4 regions of the Sphingopyxis sp. OAS728 genome follow, and region 3 is predicted to be linked to each of the others. Evidence: predicted binding sites of a transcription regulator. Region 3 holds the regulator's gene; each other region holds the start of a gene.
What was found. The regulator LexA, encoded in region 3, represses DNA repair genes until DNA is damaged. The targets are predictions, from matches to a motif close to GTTCCNCNCTTGTTCT.
Positions count from the first base shown of each region.

Region 1: a site for LexA is predicted at 2,148-2,163, ahead of GGC65_RS12045 (DUF6771 family protein). Genes of this name have one in related genera too.
Region 2: a site for LexA is predicted at 2,157-2,172, ahead of recA (recombinase RecA). Genes of this name have one in related genera too.
Region 4: a site for LexA is predicted at 1,955-1,970, ahead of GGC65_RS09465 (ribonucleoside-diphosphate reductase subunit alpha). Genes of this name have one in related genera too.

Region 1 covers NZ_JADBDT010000001.1:2,578,842-2,582,858, reverse strand. The annotation lists gene GGC65_RS23575 (hypothetical protein) at 1-100, opposite strand, end outside; gene GGC65_RS12060 (SOS response-associated peptidase) at 418-1,065, opposite strand; gene GGC65_RS12055 (hypothetical protein) at 1,093-1,605, opposite strand; gene GGC65_RS12050 (hypothetical protein) at 1,616-1,945, opposite strand; gene GGC65_RS12045 (DUF6771 family protein) at 1,947-2,138, opposite strand; gene GGC65_RS12040 (ArdC family protein) at 2,341-3,348, shown strand; gene GGC65_RS12035 (DUF2958 domain-containing protein) at 3,345-3,746, shown strand; gene GGC65_RS12030 (ParB/RepB/Spo0J family partition protein) at 3,866-4,017, shown strand, end outside.
Region 2 covers NZ_JADBDT010000001.1:1,160,112-1,164,128, reverse strand. The annotation lists gene GGC65_RS05520 (response regulator) at 1-1,783, shown strand, start outside; gene GGC65_RS05515 (response regulator) at 1,773-2,126, shown strand; gene recA (recombinase RecA) at 2,248-3,327, shown strand; gene speB (agmatinase) at 3,487-4,017, shown strand, end outside.
Region 3 covers NZ_JADBDT010000001.1:519,281-523,297, reverse strand. The annotation lists gene gltX (glutamate--tRNA ligase) at 1-117, opposite strand, end outside; gene GGC65_RS02505 (ComEC/Rec2 family competence protein) at 201-2,360, shown strand; gene lexA (transcriptional repressor LexA) at 2,314-2,991, opposite strand; gene glp (gephyrin-like molybdotransferase Glp) at 3,057-4,017, opposite strand, start outside.
Region 4 covers NZ_JADBDT010000001.1:2,053,765-2,057,781, reverse strand. The annotation lists gene GGC65_RS09465 (ribonucleoside-diphosphate reductase subunit alpha) at 1-1,914, opposite strand, end outside; gene GGC65_RS09460 (EAL domain-containing protein) at 2,636-4,017, opposite strand, start outside.

The DNA.
Region 1 (4,017 bases), 2.1 Mb from region 3:
CGGCGATGAGTCCGGCGATGAACGATCCCGCGACCAAGGCCGAGAGGAGCCAAAACTCGATCGCAATCGCGCGACTTTTCCATTTGGGTTCGCGGGTCATGGCATGAGCATGGCAGTGCTTGATAATGTAGGACATACCAAAAAGGGCCCGTCGTTCGACGAGGCCCTTCCGGCTTTCGATATCACAGGAGCCACATCGAAAGTCGCCCCCCTCTCCGAATCTTCTGGGTCGCATTGAAGATCGAAAAGAGGCGTCCTGGCTAACTCGCCCGACATGAGAGTCAAGGCCTTGTTAACGCTACGGCATCCGGACTTAACACAGGTTATATTCGCAGTTATTTGGCGCCGCGCCGGCGCCATTTCCTAGGCTGCTTGCACCGCGACCAGTTATCTCGTCGGGCTTTGCTTATAGCGACGCTAAAGAAGTGTCGGGGCCTCGACGGCGGGCGGTTTGCGGCTGAACCAAGGAATGTCCGTGCGTTCGACGGCGAGCCGCTCGGCGGGATATTTTGCGACCAGCTGTAGGGCCTCTTCGGGAGGCGCGTACAGCCAGGCGTCATGATCGGCGGCGTGGAGGATCACGGGCATCCGGTCGTGAATGTCGAAAAGCTCCTCGGTCGCATCGACCATCACCATCGTGTAGCAGTCGCCCCATTCATCGGTTGGACGCCAGAGGCCCGCGCAAGCGGCGAGCGGCTGGTCGATGACGCTAAGCCAGGTGCGGGTCATCCGGCCCTTCTCACCTTCGGCCTCGGCAAAGGCCGTGATCGGGATGAGGCAGCGCTGCGCCGGATTGGTGAACCATGTCCGCCAGAAGGTCATCAGCTTGTCGTCGCGCGCATTGTTGACGGGCTTCGGCTTGCTCGTCGGCTTCATATGCTTGAGCCGGACCGGAAATCCCCAAGTCATCGACTGGAGCGCGCGTGTTCCCGCATCCCCGCGGACCACGAAACCCTGGCCGCCGGGATAGACCTCACCGGGCTGGGCATTGGTGAGCGGGCGCCGCGCGCCAAACGCCGATGCCACTTCGTCGACCGAGGCCTTGAGCGTGACGAGATTGCACATGGCGGCGGTCCCCTGCCGTGGTTTGGCTCAGGCCGCTCCGAGCAACTCGTCGAAATTCTGCTGGATCGGCGGCATGATGCTGAAGCTATTCTTGGGGAAGGGCTGCAAAATGTCCAGCGGTGGCCGCGCGCCCATCAGCCAGTCGAACCAGTCGTCGGGACGGACGACGGCAACATGGCGGTCCTTGTGCGGGGCAAGATCGTCATAGGCGGGCACGGTGAGCGCCGCAAAACTCTCAGGCCAGAGCCGGTGCGCCGGACGCCAGACCGCCGCGATGCAGAAAAAGGGCTCGTCGGTGATAAGGCTCGCGGCGTAAACCGTCTTGCCGCGCTTCACGAGCCCGAACTCGTTGGCAAGCAGCAGGCATGGCCGGTCGATGATCGCGGTTTCGGACTTGAGCAGCGGGATCTGGAAGACCTCGGGATCGCGCGACGGCAAGCCCCAGAGCATTTCCTTTTCGCGCTCGCGCTGTCCGTCCCACACCATGACACGGTGAAGCTTGCCGATCCCGACGAGCGCATCGTCCGTTTCGATATCCATCTCTCAGCTCCTAGGCGCGAAAGCGGCTGAGCGCGCGCTTCCATTCGCGTTCGTCGGGCATGGGCAGGGCAATGTCGTCGGGGCCGGGGTCGACAAGGTCGATCCGGACCGGGCGAACGCGCTTGCCCGTTCGCGCGCCGCAGCGGACGCACCAGAATTTATGCCGGGCCTTGGCAAGATTGCCATCCCACATCTTGCATTCGAAGCGCCACCAGATGCCATACGGATTGAAGGTCGCGCTATGCCCGCAGCGGCAGACCGGCCTGATCGCGCGAAACCAGGCCGCGGCCTCGAAGATGTTGGTGGCATTGTGCCGTCCGTCCTTTGTCCAGCCGCCCACGTCACAGGGATAGCCCAAGCTGGTCGGGGCTGGCGGGTTCGCCGCCCGGCTTCACGCTCTCGACAATCGCGCGCGCGAGCTCGAACGCCGCCTCGACCCGGATGTGGCTCGTCGGCGCGGTGATGCCGACGCGCGCCCAACCGGGGGCGGAAAGGATGGTCTCGGCGACTCGGGCGGTATCGATTCTGTCCATGTCCTTATGAGAACATAGGAAGAACATTCTGACAAGGGGCCGATCGATCCGGTCGGCTCACTTCGCCAACGTCGCCGCTGCTCCGGGGTCAGGCGGCGGACGCCGCCGGTCCCCGGAGCAGGAGGAAGAGCGGGGCCCGGGCCGGATGGCGAATGGGTGCGGCGAGAGAGGCTCGCCGCCGGTCCGCCGCAGGAGACCGGACATGGCGCAACAGCAAATCGCGCAAGACAGGCGGGGCCCGCGGGTCCCGCTTTATGAGGAGATCACCAATCGGATCATCGCCGAACTCGAGGCGGGCCGCCTGCCCTGGGTCCAGCCCTGGGGCACCGCGCGCGCCGCGATCGGACTGCCGTTCAACGCGGCAAGCGAGCGGCGCTACAGCGGCATCAATATCCTCACGCTCTGGCATGCGGTCATAGCGCGGGGCTTCACCGGGCATGGCTTTCTGACCTTTCGGCAGGCAGCGGCTCTCGGGGGCTCGGTGCGGCGCGGCGAGCATGGGACCGCGATCATCTACAGCCACCGCGTCGGCAAGGGCGAAGCAAACGGCCGGACCGAGTCCGGCGATCCGCGCGGCGAGGGCAAAGGCGGCTTCTCCTTCCTCAAGCAATTCACCGTCTTTTCGGTCGACCAGCGCGAAGGCCTGCCCGAGCGCCTCTATCGTCCGGTGGAACCCGTTCCGGAAGGATTGATCCTCCCCGAGGCGGAGCAGCTCATCGCCGCGACCGGTGCCGATGTCCGCATCGGCGGCGTGTCGGCCTATTACAGCCCGCGGCATGATTTCGTCGCGGTGCCGCGGCCCGATGATTTCTTCGAGCCGATCAACTGGCACCGCACCGCCTTTCACGAACTCGGCCATTGGACCGGTCATGCGAGCCGCCTCGACCGCGACCAGAGCGGCAGCTTCGGCTCGAAACCCTATGGGCAGGAGGAACTCGTTGCCGAAATGACCGGCGCTTTCGTCTGCGCCGCGATCGGCATCGCGCCGACCGTGCGCCGTGCCGATTACATCGGGTCCTGGCTCGAAATCATTCGCGAGGATCATCGAGCGATCCTGCGTGCAGCGAGCGCCGCGTCGAAAGCGGCGGACTATCTGCTCGCCTTTCGTCCCGACGCCAATGCTACCGACCCCGCAGAAGGTCCAGCCGCGGAGGGGGCTCACGGCGGCGGCGCCACCATGCCGAATATCGCAGGGAGGGTCGCGGCATGAAGCTCCTAACCCCAGAACTCGAGGCCGAGCTTCGCGCCAACGATATCGCGCGGCGCGATGCCGTCGCGCGCGGCGAACGCGAACCCGATCCGCGGCCGGTCCTCCGGCTCTTCAATCCCGTCGGCGCCGCGACCTGGCTCGCGACCGAGATCGACGCCGACGGCATCCTGTTCGGCTTGGCCGATCTTGGCTTCGGCTGCCCCGAGCTTGGCAGCTTCTCGGTCGCCGAACTTGAAACCCTCCGCCTGCCTTTTGGTCTCACCATCGAGCGCGACCTTTGTTTCGCGGCGAGCCACCCGCTCTCGGTCTATGCCGCGGCGGCGCGCGCCGCCGGGTCGATCGTGCTCAGGGAGCAAAGGCTGCGCCGGGGGGCGCGGATGATTTCGGGGCGCGAATGATGCTCTCGCCACATGCCGGGGCCGCGCCGCGGCCCCGGGAGGAAGAGGGGGGCTTCGCCTTCGCGACGGGTCCAGGTGCCGGGAGAGTGTCTCGCGGCGGCCCGTCGTGGAGAATGGCCATGGCCAGTGCAAAGCGTAAGATCACCCTCAGCCCGTCGCGCGATATCCCGTTCGACCGGCTGGTCCTCTCGCAGTCCAATGTCCGGCGGGTGAAGGCCGGCGTGTCGATTGGCGAACTCGCGGACGACATCGCCCGTCGAACCTTGCTCCA
Region 2 (4,017 bases), 640 kb from region 3:
CGCCGAGGGGCGGCTGCGCGTTGCGAATCAGGCCTTCCTGCTTCGCGCGCTGGGCGAGGATGATGCGGTTCATTATGCCGGCCGCGACGTCGCGCCGATGATTCGGCTCGACGATGCCGGCGCGCTTTATTTCGCGCGCGAGGGTGATCGCGCGACGCCGGTGCGCCTGATCCAGATCCCGCTCGCGCCCGCCGACAGCAATACGCCGATGCTGCTCGCGATGCTCGACGAGGAAATGGGCCCCACCGACCGCGGCACCGCGCAGACCTATGTTGAAACCCTGCTGTCGCTGCTACCCTTCGGGCTCGCAATGGTCGATCGCGACGGGCGCTTTCTCTATGTGAACCGGGCGTTCGTCCGGGCGGCCAACCTTCCCGAAGGAAAGATGCCGCGCTATCCGGGCGACATCGTCGTCGGGGAGGACAAGGGCCCGCTTGCCGATATGATCCGCCGTCACAGCAGCGGGCAGCAAGTCGGGGGCGACCTGTCGATCCGGCTCGCCGGGCAAAGCGGCGATCCCGTGTCGATGCGGATTGTCGGCGTGCGCGGGCTGGGCGAGGCTGCGGTGCTGCTCAGCCTCAAGGATTCGAGCGAGGAATCGCGGCTGAAGCAGCAGGTGGCGCAGGCGTCGAAGATGCAGGCGGTCGGGCAGCTTGCCGGCGGCGTCGCGCACGATTTCAACAATATCCTGACCGCGGTTCTCGGCGCGTGCGACCTGATGCTGATGCGCCATACGCCCGGTGACAGCGACTATGACGACATCCAGCAGATCCGCAGCAACGCCAATCGTGCCGCCAGCCTGACGCGGCAATTGCTCGCCTTCTCGCGGCAGCAGACGCTACGCCCGCAGATTTTGCAGCTGCCTGACGTGATTTCCGAAGTGTCGCACCTCTTGAAGCGCCTGATCGGCGAGACGGTCCAGCTGGCAGTGCATCACGGTCGCGGCCTTGGCGCGGTGCGCGCCGATCCGGGGCAGCTCGAACAGGTCATCATCAACCTTGCGGTCAATGCGCGCGACGCGATGCCGGGCGGCGGGACGTTGACGATGGAAACCTATCCGGTGTCGGCGGCCGATGTGCGGCAGATGGGCAATGAATTCATGCCGCCCGCCGATTATTGCGCGCTCAAGGTCAGCGACACGGGCACCGGCATTCCCGCCGACGTGTTGCCGAAGATTTTCGAGCCCTTTTTCACGACCAAGGACGTCGGCAAGGGCACGGGGCTGGGTCTGTCGACCGTCTACGGGATCATCAAGCAGTCGGCGGGCTTCATCTTCGCCGAAAGCAAACCGGGGCAGGGGACGAGCTTCTTCATCTATCTGCCCGTCCATCGCGCAGATGGCGACGCGCCCGTTGTCGTGCCGCCGCCCGCCAAACCGAAGAAGAGCCAGTGGGGGACCGGAACGATCCTGCTGGTCGAGGATGAGGATATGGTGCGCGCCGTCGCGGAACGCGCGCTGACGCGTGCGGGTTATAGCGTCGTCACCGCTTCGCAGGGCGAAGAGGGGCTCGAGCGTTTTGCACAGATGGAGAAGGTCGATTTGATTATCAGCGACGTCGTGATGCCGACGATGGACGGACCCGCGATGGTGCGCGCGATGCGCGCCAAGCGGCCCGACCTGCCGGTCCTGTTCATGTCGGGCTATGCCGAAGAGCAGCTCCGCCAGTCGATCGATATCGACAATGTCGCCTTCCTGCCCAAACCTTTCTCGGTCGCGCAGCTCGCCGAGGCGACATCGGCGGCGCTTGACGACGCTGCGCATCGGGTGCCGAATGGCCAGTAATCCGCGCATCCTTCTCGTCGAGGACGATGTTCTGATCGGTATGATGCTGGTCGACATGTTCGACGCGCTCGACCTCCCCGAACCCGCGCAGGCGACGACCAATGAGGAGGCGCTTGCGCTCATCGCCGCCGAGCCGCTCGCTGGTGCCCTCGTTGACATCAACCTCGGTGACGAAAAGGGCTGGCCGGTCGCCGACGCCCTCGCCGAACGCGGCATCCCCTTTGCCTTCACCTCGGGCGGCGGCGATGTCATTCCGCCCGCGCATGCGCATCGCAAGCTGATTACGAAGCCGTTCCGGATCAGCGATATCGAGGCGGCGCTGGAGGATTTTTCGGCGGATTAATGCGATTTCTTTCTGCCGTGATTTTATTTTGTTCTCCACTTGTTCACTGAGAACAAATGTGGCACATAGTTCCGGCGTTGCGATGCTTCTGCTGTCGCTCTAGAGCTGGAAAGGGACGGTCATGGCCGGACAATTGTCACTCGTCGAATCGGGGAAATCAGTGAACAACACGGACAGGCAGAAGGCGCTCGACGCCGCGCTCGCGCAGATCGATCGCGCGTTCGGCAAGGGCTCGGTAATGAAATTGGGCTCGAAGGAAGCCATGCAGGTCGAGGCGATCTCGACCGGCTCGCTCGGCCTCGACATCGCGCTCGGGGTCGGCGGTCTGCCGCGCGGCCGCGTGATCGAAATCTACGGCCCCGAAAGCTCGGGCAAGACGACGCTTGCGCTCCACACCCTCGCCGAAGCGCAGAAGACCGGCGGCACCGTCGCCTTCGTCGACGCCGAACATGCGCTCGACCCCGTCTATGCGCGCAAGCTCGGCGTCAATATCGACGAACTCATCGTGTCGCAACCCGACACGGGCGAGCAGGCGCTCGAAATCGTCGATACGCTTGTGCGGTCTAATGCGATTGACGTGCTCGTCGTCGACTCGGTCGCCGCGCTCGTTCCGCGCGCGGAAATTGAGGGTGAGATGGGCGACAGCCATGTCGGGCTCCAGGCGCGTCTGATGTCGCAGTCGCTGCGCAAGCTCACCGGCTCGATCAGCCGCTCGCGCTGCATGGTGATCTTCATCAACCAGCTGCGCATGAAAATCGGCGTGATGTACGGCAATCCCGAAACCACGACCGGCGGCAACGCGCTCAAATTCTACGCGTCGGTCCGCCTCGACATCCGCCGCACCGGGCAGATCAAGAATGGCGACGAGATCGTCGGCAACACGACGCGCGTGAAGGTGGTGAAGAACAAGGTCGCGCCGCCGTTCAAGCAGGTCGAATTCGACATCATGTACGGGCAGGGCATTTCGAAGATCGGCGAGATCCTCGACATCGGCGTCAAGGCCGGGCTCGTCGAGAAATCGGGCGCCTGGTTCAGCTATGACTCGATCCGCATCGGGCAGGGCCGCGAGAATGCGAAGAATTTCCTGACCGAAAATCCCGAACTGCGCGAGCGGCTCGAAGCCGCGATCCGCAGCCGCACCGACGCGGTCGCCGAAGAAATGATGGCGGGCCCCGACGATGAGGGCGACGACGACAATTGATAGTCCTCCGGCCGGTTCGCTTCGTCGGATCGGCCGGCTAACGGCGGCGGGCCTTCGACCCCCTCCTTGCCCCTTTGGGGTTATCTGCATCTCTCCCCTGCAGTCGGCCCGCCCGCCGTTGATCCTTGCGCCACTCCTGCCAGCGGCTACAAGCTGCGCATGTCCGCGATCCGCCTCTTCGGCCTTCCAACCGATATCAACAGCAGCTTCGAACGCGGCGCCGCTGCCGGTCCCGCCGCGATCCGCAATGCTCTCTGGAGCGACCGCGGCAATATGGCGAGCGAGCTCGGCGCCGAAATCGGCACCGATATCGCGCTCACCGACGACGGCGACCTGCCGCTGAACGAAGATACGCCGAACGACGACGCTGCGATCCGCCGCTATCTGGCCATGGTACGCGAAGATGGGGAAGTTCCGCTCGCGCTCGGTGGCGATCATGCGGTGAGCTTCCCGCTCGTCGAGGCCGCGGCGACCTGCTTCGGGCCCGTGAATATCCTGCATTTCGACGCGCACCCCGATCTCTATGACGATTTTGCCGGCAATCCGCGCAGCCACGCTTCGCCCTTTGCGCGCATCTGCGAGGCGGGTCATGCCAAGCGGCTGGTGCAGGTGGGGATTCGGACGCTGAACAATCATTGCCGCGAACAGGCTGCGCGTTTCGGCGTCGAGATTATTCCGATGATGGACTTT
Region 3 (4,017 bases):
GAACAGCCAGTTGAAGAGCGCGGTGCGTGCGCCGCCGATATGCAGGAAACCCGTCGGCGAGGGGGCGAAGCGCGTCACCACGTCGGCGCCGGTCGCCTCAGGGGTCGCTGCTGCCATTTTGGTCTGGTTTTCGGTTGCCACTGCGGCCTCTTTCACTCAATTTGCCGCCCTTCTGGGCGGGGATCGGGGGAGCCCCTAGCATGGCGACAAGGCTGCTTCAAACGCCCATTGCTGCTCGCTGGGCAACTATCCGGAACCGGACAGGCGACGCGCTGGAGGCCCGGCTCGAGGCCGAGCGCGAGCGGATCGGGCTCTGGCTGCCTGTGGCGCTCGGCGCCGGGATTGCGGCGTGGTTCGCATTGCCTGCCGAAGCGCACTGGACAGGGTTGCTGTTCCTGCTCGCAGGCGGCGTGGGCGTGGGGCTGCTCATCGGCCAAAATAGCCGGTTGGGGCGGCTGATCGTCGTTGGATGCGGCATGATGGCGGCGGGCGTTTTGCTTATCTGGGCGCGCGCCATATGGGTCGCGGCGCCGGTGCTGGCGGCGCCGGTGGTGACCGAATTTTCTGCGATCGTGGAGCGCGCCGAGCCGCTGCCCGCCAAGGGGCAAATTCGCATAATCGCCCTGCCGCAGCGTCGCGCCGATTTGCCGCCGCGCGTACGCCTGACGCTGCGCAGCGAGCAGGGGGAGGGGCTCACGGACGGGGAGACGATCGGCGTCAGGGCACGGCTTATGCCGCCGCCAACGGCGAGCCTTCCCGGCGGGTATGATTTTGCGCAGCGCGCGTGGTTCGACCGCATTGGCGCGGTTGGTACCGTGCTCGGCGATATTTCGCGTGCGCCGGGAGCCGGAGCAGCGCCGCCGCCGCTGCGCAGCCGGCTCAGCGCGCATATCCATGCTCAGGTTGCGGGATCGGCGGGCGGCATCGCGGCGGCGCTGGTGACGGGCGATCGCGGCGCGATCAGCGAAGCCGACGAGGAGGCGATGCGGCGGAGCGGATTGGCGCACCTGCTGTCGATCAGCGGGCTGCATGTGACGGCCGTGGTCGGATTTGCGATGCTGCTGACGATGCGGCTGTTCGCGCTGAGCCGGCGGCTCGCGCTGGCGGGCTATGTCCTCCCGCTCGCGGCGGCGGCGGGCGCGCTTGCGGGGGGCGCCTATACGCTGCTCGCCGGCGCCGAGGTGCCGACTTTGCGTTCGTTCATCGCGGCGCTGCTCGTGCTCATCGCCTTCCTGATGGGGCGCGAGGCGATGACTTTGCGGCTGGTAGCGGCGGGCGCGCTCGTCGTGTTGGTCTGGCGGCCCGAATCGCTTGCGGGGCCGAGCTTCCAGCTGAGTTTTGCAGCGGTCACGGCGATCATCGCGCTGCACGAAAGCTGCCCGATGCAAAGCTTTCTGGCTCGGCGCGACGAAGCGTGGCCGTTCCGATTCGGTCGCGCCATCGCGGGCTTGCTGCTCACGGGGCTCGTCGTCGAAGTCGCGCTCGCCCCGATCGCGCTATTCCATTTTCACAAGGCTGGGCTTTACGGCGCGCTTGCCAATGTTGTCGCGATCCCGCTGACCACTTTCGTGATCATGCCCGCCGAGGCGCTGGCCTTGCTGCTCGACAGTGTCGGCCTCGGTGCGCCCTTCTGGTGGATCACCGAGCAGGCGATCGGCGCGCTGATCGGGCTCGCGCACGCGGTCGCCGACGCACCCGGTGCCGTCGCCATGTTGCCGACCTTCGCGGGCTGGGGCTTCGCGCTGTCGGTTTACGGAGGCTTGTGGCTGTTGCTGTGGAACACGCGCTGGCGGCGTATCGGCGCGGTACCGCTGGCGATCGGAATGGCGGCGTTGCTGGTACAGCCGCGCCCAGATCTGCTGGTGACCGGCGACGGCCGCCATATCGCCGCCGTGCTTCCCGATGGCAGCTATGCGCTGCTCCGCGACCGGGCGGGTGATTATGTGCGCGACAGCATGGCCGAGGCGGCGGGCGTCGACACGCCGCTCTCGGCGCTCGCCGAGCTCGATCATGTCGAATGTAATCGCGATTTCTGTCGATGGAGCCAGGGCGACGGCGCGCGGCGTTACATTATCCTCGCCTCGCGCGGGCGTGACCGGATCGAGGGCTCCGATATGGCGGCAGCCTGCGCCGCGGCCGATGTGGTGATCAGCGACCGCTGGCTACCGCGCGAGTGTATGGGGCGCTGGATGACGATCGACCGCGACAGCCTGGCCGAAACCGGCGGACTGGCGCTGTATCTCGGCGAAACGCCCGAAGCCGTCGCCACGCTTAGCGCGGGCGACGGCCATCCGTGGCGGCTACCGCAGCAGCTCAGTGGTAACGACGAAGTAATCCCGACAGGCGGCCCTGCACGATGACGCGATCGGCGGGATAGCGCTGCGGCTCATAGGCCGAGTTCGCCGGATCGAGGCGGATCATCTGGCCTTCGCGGCGGAAATATTTGAGCGTCGCGTCCTGTCCGTCGACGAGCGCGACGACGATATCGCCCTCGCGCGCGGTGCTCGCTTTCTGGATCAGCGCATAATCGCCGTCGAAGATGCCCGCCTCGACCATCGAGTCGCCCGACACTTCGAGCGCATAATGTTCGCCCGAGCCGAGCAACGCGGCGGGGACAGCGAGATTATTGTGATCCTCGAATGCCTCGATCGGCACGCCGGCGGCAATCTTGCCGTGCAGCGGAACCTCGATGATGTCGTTCGCCGCGATCGGTCGCATGGCAGGAGCAGCCTTGCGCAGCGGCACGACATTCTCACGTACCGGTGCGGCCTTCGCTGCCTCGGGCACCTTCAGCACTTCGAGCGCGCGGGCGCGGTTCGGCAGGCGACGGAGAAAACCTCTTTCTTCCAAGGCGCTTATCAACCGGTGTATACCCGATTTCGATTTGAGACCCAGCGCCTCCTTCATCTCTTCGAACGAGGGCGAAATGCCGCTCGAATCGAGGCGTTCCTGGATGAAGTGGAGCAGCTCATGCTGCTTTGCGGTCAACATCGGTCGTTCTCCATGATGCCATTACCGGACATATTGAGAACGATAGTGGAACAAAGCGGAACTTGTCAAGCGATGACAAGATAGTCCGCAGCATCGCCCACATTGCGCGGCGGCGCGCCGATCTCGCGGATCAGCAAGGCGTTCGCCGAGGCGAGGGGAAGGGTGCGACCGCTCTCCTGCCCGATCATCGGCGTCAGGCGGCCCTGTTCGAGTCGCGCGCGAAGATAGTCGCGGCGCCCGCCGCCTTCGGCGAGCGGAGCAGCCAGCGGGGCCCGATGGACGGCGGGTAGCGGCTCGCGCGCGCCCGCCAGATAGCGGACGAGCGGCAAAAGGAACAAGGTTGCGGTGACGAAGGCCGACGAGGGGTTGCCGGGAAGGCCGAGCAGGATCGCATCGCCGAGCATTCCGGCGATCAGCGGCTTGCCGGGACGCATCGCGATCTTCCAGAAATCGAGTCGTCCGCCCGCATCGTCGAGCGCGCCGCGGACATGATCATGATCGCCGACCGAGGCGCCGCCGACGGTCACGATGACGTCGTGACGTCGTGCCAACTCTTTCAAAACTTTGGCAAGTGTCTCACGGTCGTCGCGGATATGATGCGGGAGGACGGGGCCGTCGACCTCGCCGGCGAGCATCGCGGAGAGCATCGCGCCATTGCTGTCGGGGATCTGCCCCGGCGCGAGCGGGTGTCCGGGCTGGACGAGTTCGTCACCGGTGGTGAGGATAGCGACGCGGGCGCGGCGTCCAACCGCAAGCTGCCCCGCGCCGCTCATCGCCGCAGCGGCGATCGCGCCCGGGGTCAAGCGCGTCCCTGTAGGCAGCAGGCAGTCGCCCGCGGCGAAATCGGCGGCTTGCGACCGGATATGACGCCCGCGCGTGCCGGGGCCGTCGCCGGTCAAACGCAGCATATCGGCGTCATGCGCGACATCTTCCTGAACGATCACCGTGTCGGCGCCGGCAGGGAGCATCGCGCCAGTGAAGATACGCATCGCTTCACCGGGCCCGATCGGGCGGGCGGGCGGGGCG
Region 4 (4,017 bases), 1.5 Mb from region 3:
CAGCTCGTATTTCGGGGCTTCCGACGTGTTGTCGGCCTCGACCCCGCCCGCGAAGCCGGCGCGCTGCACCGATTTCGAGCGGAGATAATAGAGCGATTTGATGCCGAGCTCCCACGCGCGATAGTGGAGCATCAAGAGGTCCCATTTCTCGACGTCCGCCGGGATGAACAGGTTCAGCGACGCCGCCTGATCGATGTAGGGCGTGCGGTCGGCGGCGAGTTCGAGCAGCCAGCGCTGGTCGATCTCGAAGCTGGTCTTGTAGCAGTCCTTCTCGTCCTGCGTCAGGAAGTCGAGGTGCTGGACGCTGCCGCCGCGCTCGAGGATCGAGTTCCAGATCGCGTCGCTGTTCTTCGCCTTGTCGACGAGCAAAGCTTCCAGGTGCGGGTTGCGGATCGAGAAGCTGCCCGAGAGCGTCTTGTGCGTGTAGATGTTCGCCGGGATCGGCTCGATGCACGCGCTGGTGCCGCCGCAGATGATCGAGATCGACGCGGTCGGCGCGATCGCCATCTTGCAGCTGAAACGCTCCATCACGCCCTGATCGGCGGCGTCGGGGCAGGGGCCGCGTTCCTTGGCGAGCAGCATCGACGCCTGATCGACCTGCGCGCGGATATGTTTGAAGATGCGAAGGTTCGACGACTTCGCCATCGCGCCCTCGAACGGCAGGCCGCGCGCTTGAAGGAAGCTGTGGAAGCCCATGACGCCGAGGCCGACCGAGCGTTCGCGCGACGCGCTATATTTGGCGCGCGCCATTTCGGGCGGGGCGCGGTCGATATAGTCCTGCAGGACATTGTCGAGCATGCGCATGACATCCTCGATGAACTGCTTGTCGCCGTTCCACTCGTCCCAGGTTTCGAGGTTCAAGGACGAGAGGCAGCAGACCGCGGTGCGATCGTTGCCGAGATGGTCGCGGCCGGTCGGCAGCGTGATTTCCGAGCAGAGGTTCGAGGTCGACACCTTGAGGCCGAGGTCGCGATGATGTTTCGGCATCATGCGGTTCACCTGGTCGATGAAGATGATGTAGGGTTCGCCGGTCGCGAGGCGCGTTTCGACGAGCTTCTGGAACAGGCCGCGCGCATCGACGGTGCCGCGGACGCTCTGGTCCTTGGGGCTGCGCAGGTTGAATTCGGCGCCGTCGCGGACGGCCTCCATGAACTCGTCGGTGATCAGCACGCCGTGGTGGAGGTTCAGCGCCTTGCGGTTGAAGTCGCCCGAGGGTTTGCGGACCTCGAGGAACTCCTCGATCTCGGGGTGCGAGATGTCGAGATAGCAGGCGGCCGAACCGCGACGGAGCGAGCCCTGGCTGATCGCGAGGGTCAGGCTGTCCATCACGCGGACGAAGGGAATGATGCCGCTGGTCTTGCCGTTGAGGCCGACGGGTTCGCCGATGCCGCGGACCGCGCCCCAATAGGTGCCGATGCCGCCGCCGCGCGAGGCAAGCCAGACATTCTCGTTCCACGTGCCGACGATACCCTCGAGGCTGTCGTCGACCGAGTTCAGGTAGCAGCTGATCGGCAGGCCGCGGCCGGTGCCGCCGTTCGATAGAACGGGGGTGGCGGGCATGAACCACAGCTTCGAGATATAGTCGTAGAGGCGCTGCGCATGGTCCTGATCGTCGGCATAGGCGTCGGCGACGCGCGCGAAGAGGTCCTGATAGGATTCGCCGGGCAGCAGGTAACGATCCTCGAGCGTTTCCTTGCCGAAATCGGTGAGCAGCGCGTCGCGGCTCTTGTCGGTCTCGATCGCGAAGCGGCGCGCGTGGACCTTCGGCTCGCTGCTGTCGTTCAGCTTTGCCGCGGGCGCGGCATCGGCAAGTGATTCGCCCTTCGATTCGGGCGCCGCCGGAGCGTCATTCTTTGCCAGTTCCACCGTCGCCACGTCGCTCGTCTCCACTCGTTCCGTTTCCCGAAAATCCATCGAATTCGCCCCCGATTTGAACGCGCACCCGGTGCGCTTTGTTCCTGTCTTGTTCGACTCAGGGCGAAGCCCCGGTCTTAGCATCTAACCCGTCTGCGTGGGCACTTTTTTTGGGCGCAGGGAGGGTTTTTCCGTGTCCATATGCGATGGACGACGGAAATCCGCCACTTGCAGCCTGATACTATTTCTTGGGGTGCCCCCGTGTTTGACCCACCACCTATAGTGCCACGTCGGCGCCGCGATGCAAGACGGTAAATGACAATATGGGGACTCAATTCGTCGATAAAATGATTCGTCTCGTCGCCGCTGATGCACGAGCAGGAGGCGTCGCGCCAGCCTTTCTGCGGCTTAGCGCGGGATCAGCCCGGGCTGGTCGAAAAAGACGAGATTTTCTGGTGCAAGGGCTGGCGCGATCGGTGACACCGGTAACGCGCGTTTGGTGCGTCGTGTCGCGATGCGGAGCGGTGCTGCCGGGCACCACGCGCGCGGACGCAAGGCAAAAAGAAAGGGCCCCGGCGATGCCGGAGCCCCATCTGTCATTCTGTTCCAGGTTAGGCCTGACCGCCACCGTTACCGGTGCCGCCGCCACCCAGGAATTTCCAAAACCAACCCATTTCAGATCTCCTGTCGCACTGCCCACGAAGAACAGTTAACGGAGCGTATACCTTAATTAGTAAGGTAAATCGAGTCTTAACTATAATGATTACCGCCAGTTTGGCAGTTATGCGGAGCGGTGCTGGGGGGTGGCGGCGAGCGCCGCAGTCAACTCGGAAAACAACTGTGGTTTTCCAAGATGATAGCCTTGGCCTACGTCGCAGCCCAAGCTGGCGAGTAGAGCCATGGTTTCGGCATCTTCGATGCCTTCGGCGACGGCAACGGCGCCGAGACGGTGTGCCAGATCGATCGTCGATTTGACGACTTCGAGGTTCCGCTGCGAATCGCGCATGGTCATCACGAATCGCTTGTCGATCTTGATTTCGTCGGCCTCGATTTCGGTCAGATATTCGAGGTTTGACTGGCCGGTGCCATAATCATCGATCGACAGGCGGATGCCGGTGCGGCGAAGCTGCGCGAGCGTTTGGCGCGCCTGGCGGCTGTTTTCGATCTGTGCGGTTTCGGTGATTTCGATTGTCAGCGTTTCGGGCGGCAGATGGTGTGCGGTGAGCATAACGCGGATCGTGCCGACGAGGTCGTTGTGGTCGAGCAGGCTCGCCGAAAGGTTAACCGACATGTTGATATGTATGCCGCGTTCGCGCAGCTGCGCCGCCGAACGGATCGCCTGATCCATCACGAACAGGGTGAGGCGATAGATGTCCTGACTCTTTTCGGCCTGGACGATGAATTCGTCGGGCGGAATCGGTCCGCGCGTCGGGTGCGTCCAGCGCGCGAGCGCCTCGACCCCGACGAGCTTGTTCGTCGCGATCTCATATTGCGGCTGAAAGGCGACCCATATGTCGCCGCCGGTCAGCGCGTCCTCGAGCTGCGAGTGGAAGGAGAGCTGCCAGCCCGCGTCTTCTTTCTGGCGCGAGGTATATTTGGTCCACAGCGAGCGCGTGCGGATCGCGCGTTCGGCGGCGACCAGCGCCGCGGCGAGCCGCTGCGCATTCGAGCCCTCGAATTCGTCGTTGACCCCGAAGGCAATCGCGACGTCAACGCGGAGTTCGCCGATCGTCAGCGGCGCGTTGAACAATGCGGCGAGACCTGCAAGCTGACCCTCGATCTGGCTGTGCTGATAATAAGGCACCAGCCAGGCGAAGGTGCCGTCGAGGTCGTGGTGGAGCGTTGTGCCCTGCGAAGCGAGCTGGAGGCGGCGCGTGACTTGTTCGACGAGCTTGCCGATGCCGTCACCGGGAATGAAGGCGGCGAGATCCTCGAAATTGACGACCTTGGCCGCGACGACCGTCGCACTTCCAAAGGCGGATTGCGAGCGCAGGGCTTCAAAATTCGGCAGACCCGATACCGGGTTCTCGCGCTGGGCCGAGCGACGACGGCTTGTTCGAGAGACGTTCGCGCTGATGGCCGCGGCGAGGAACAATGCGGCACCAACCGAGCTGCTGACCAGAATCGTCGTCAGATAGATTTTGCTTACGATCACGGCTACGA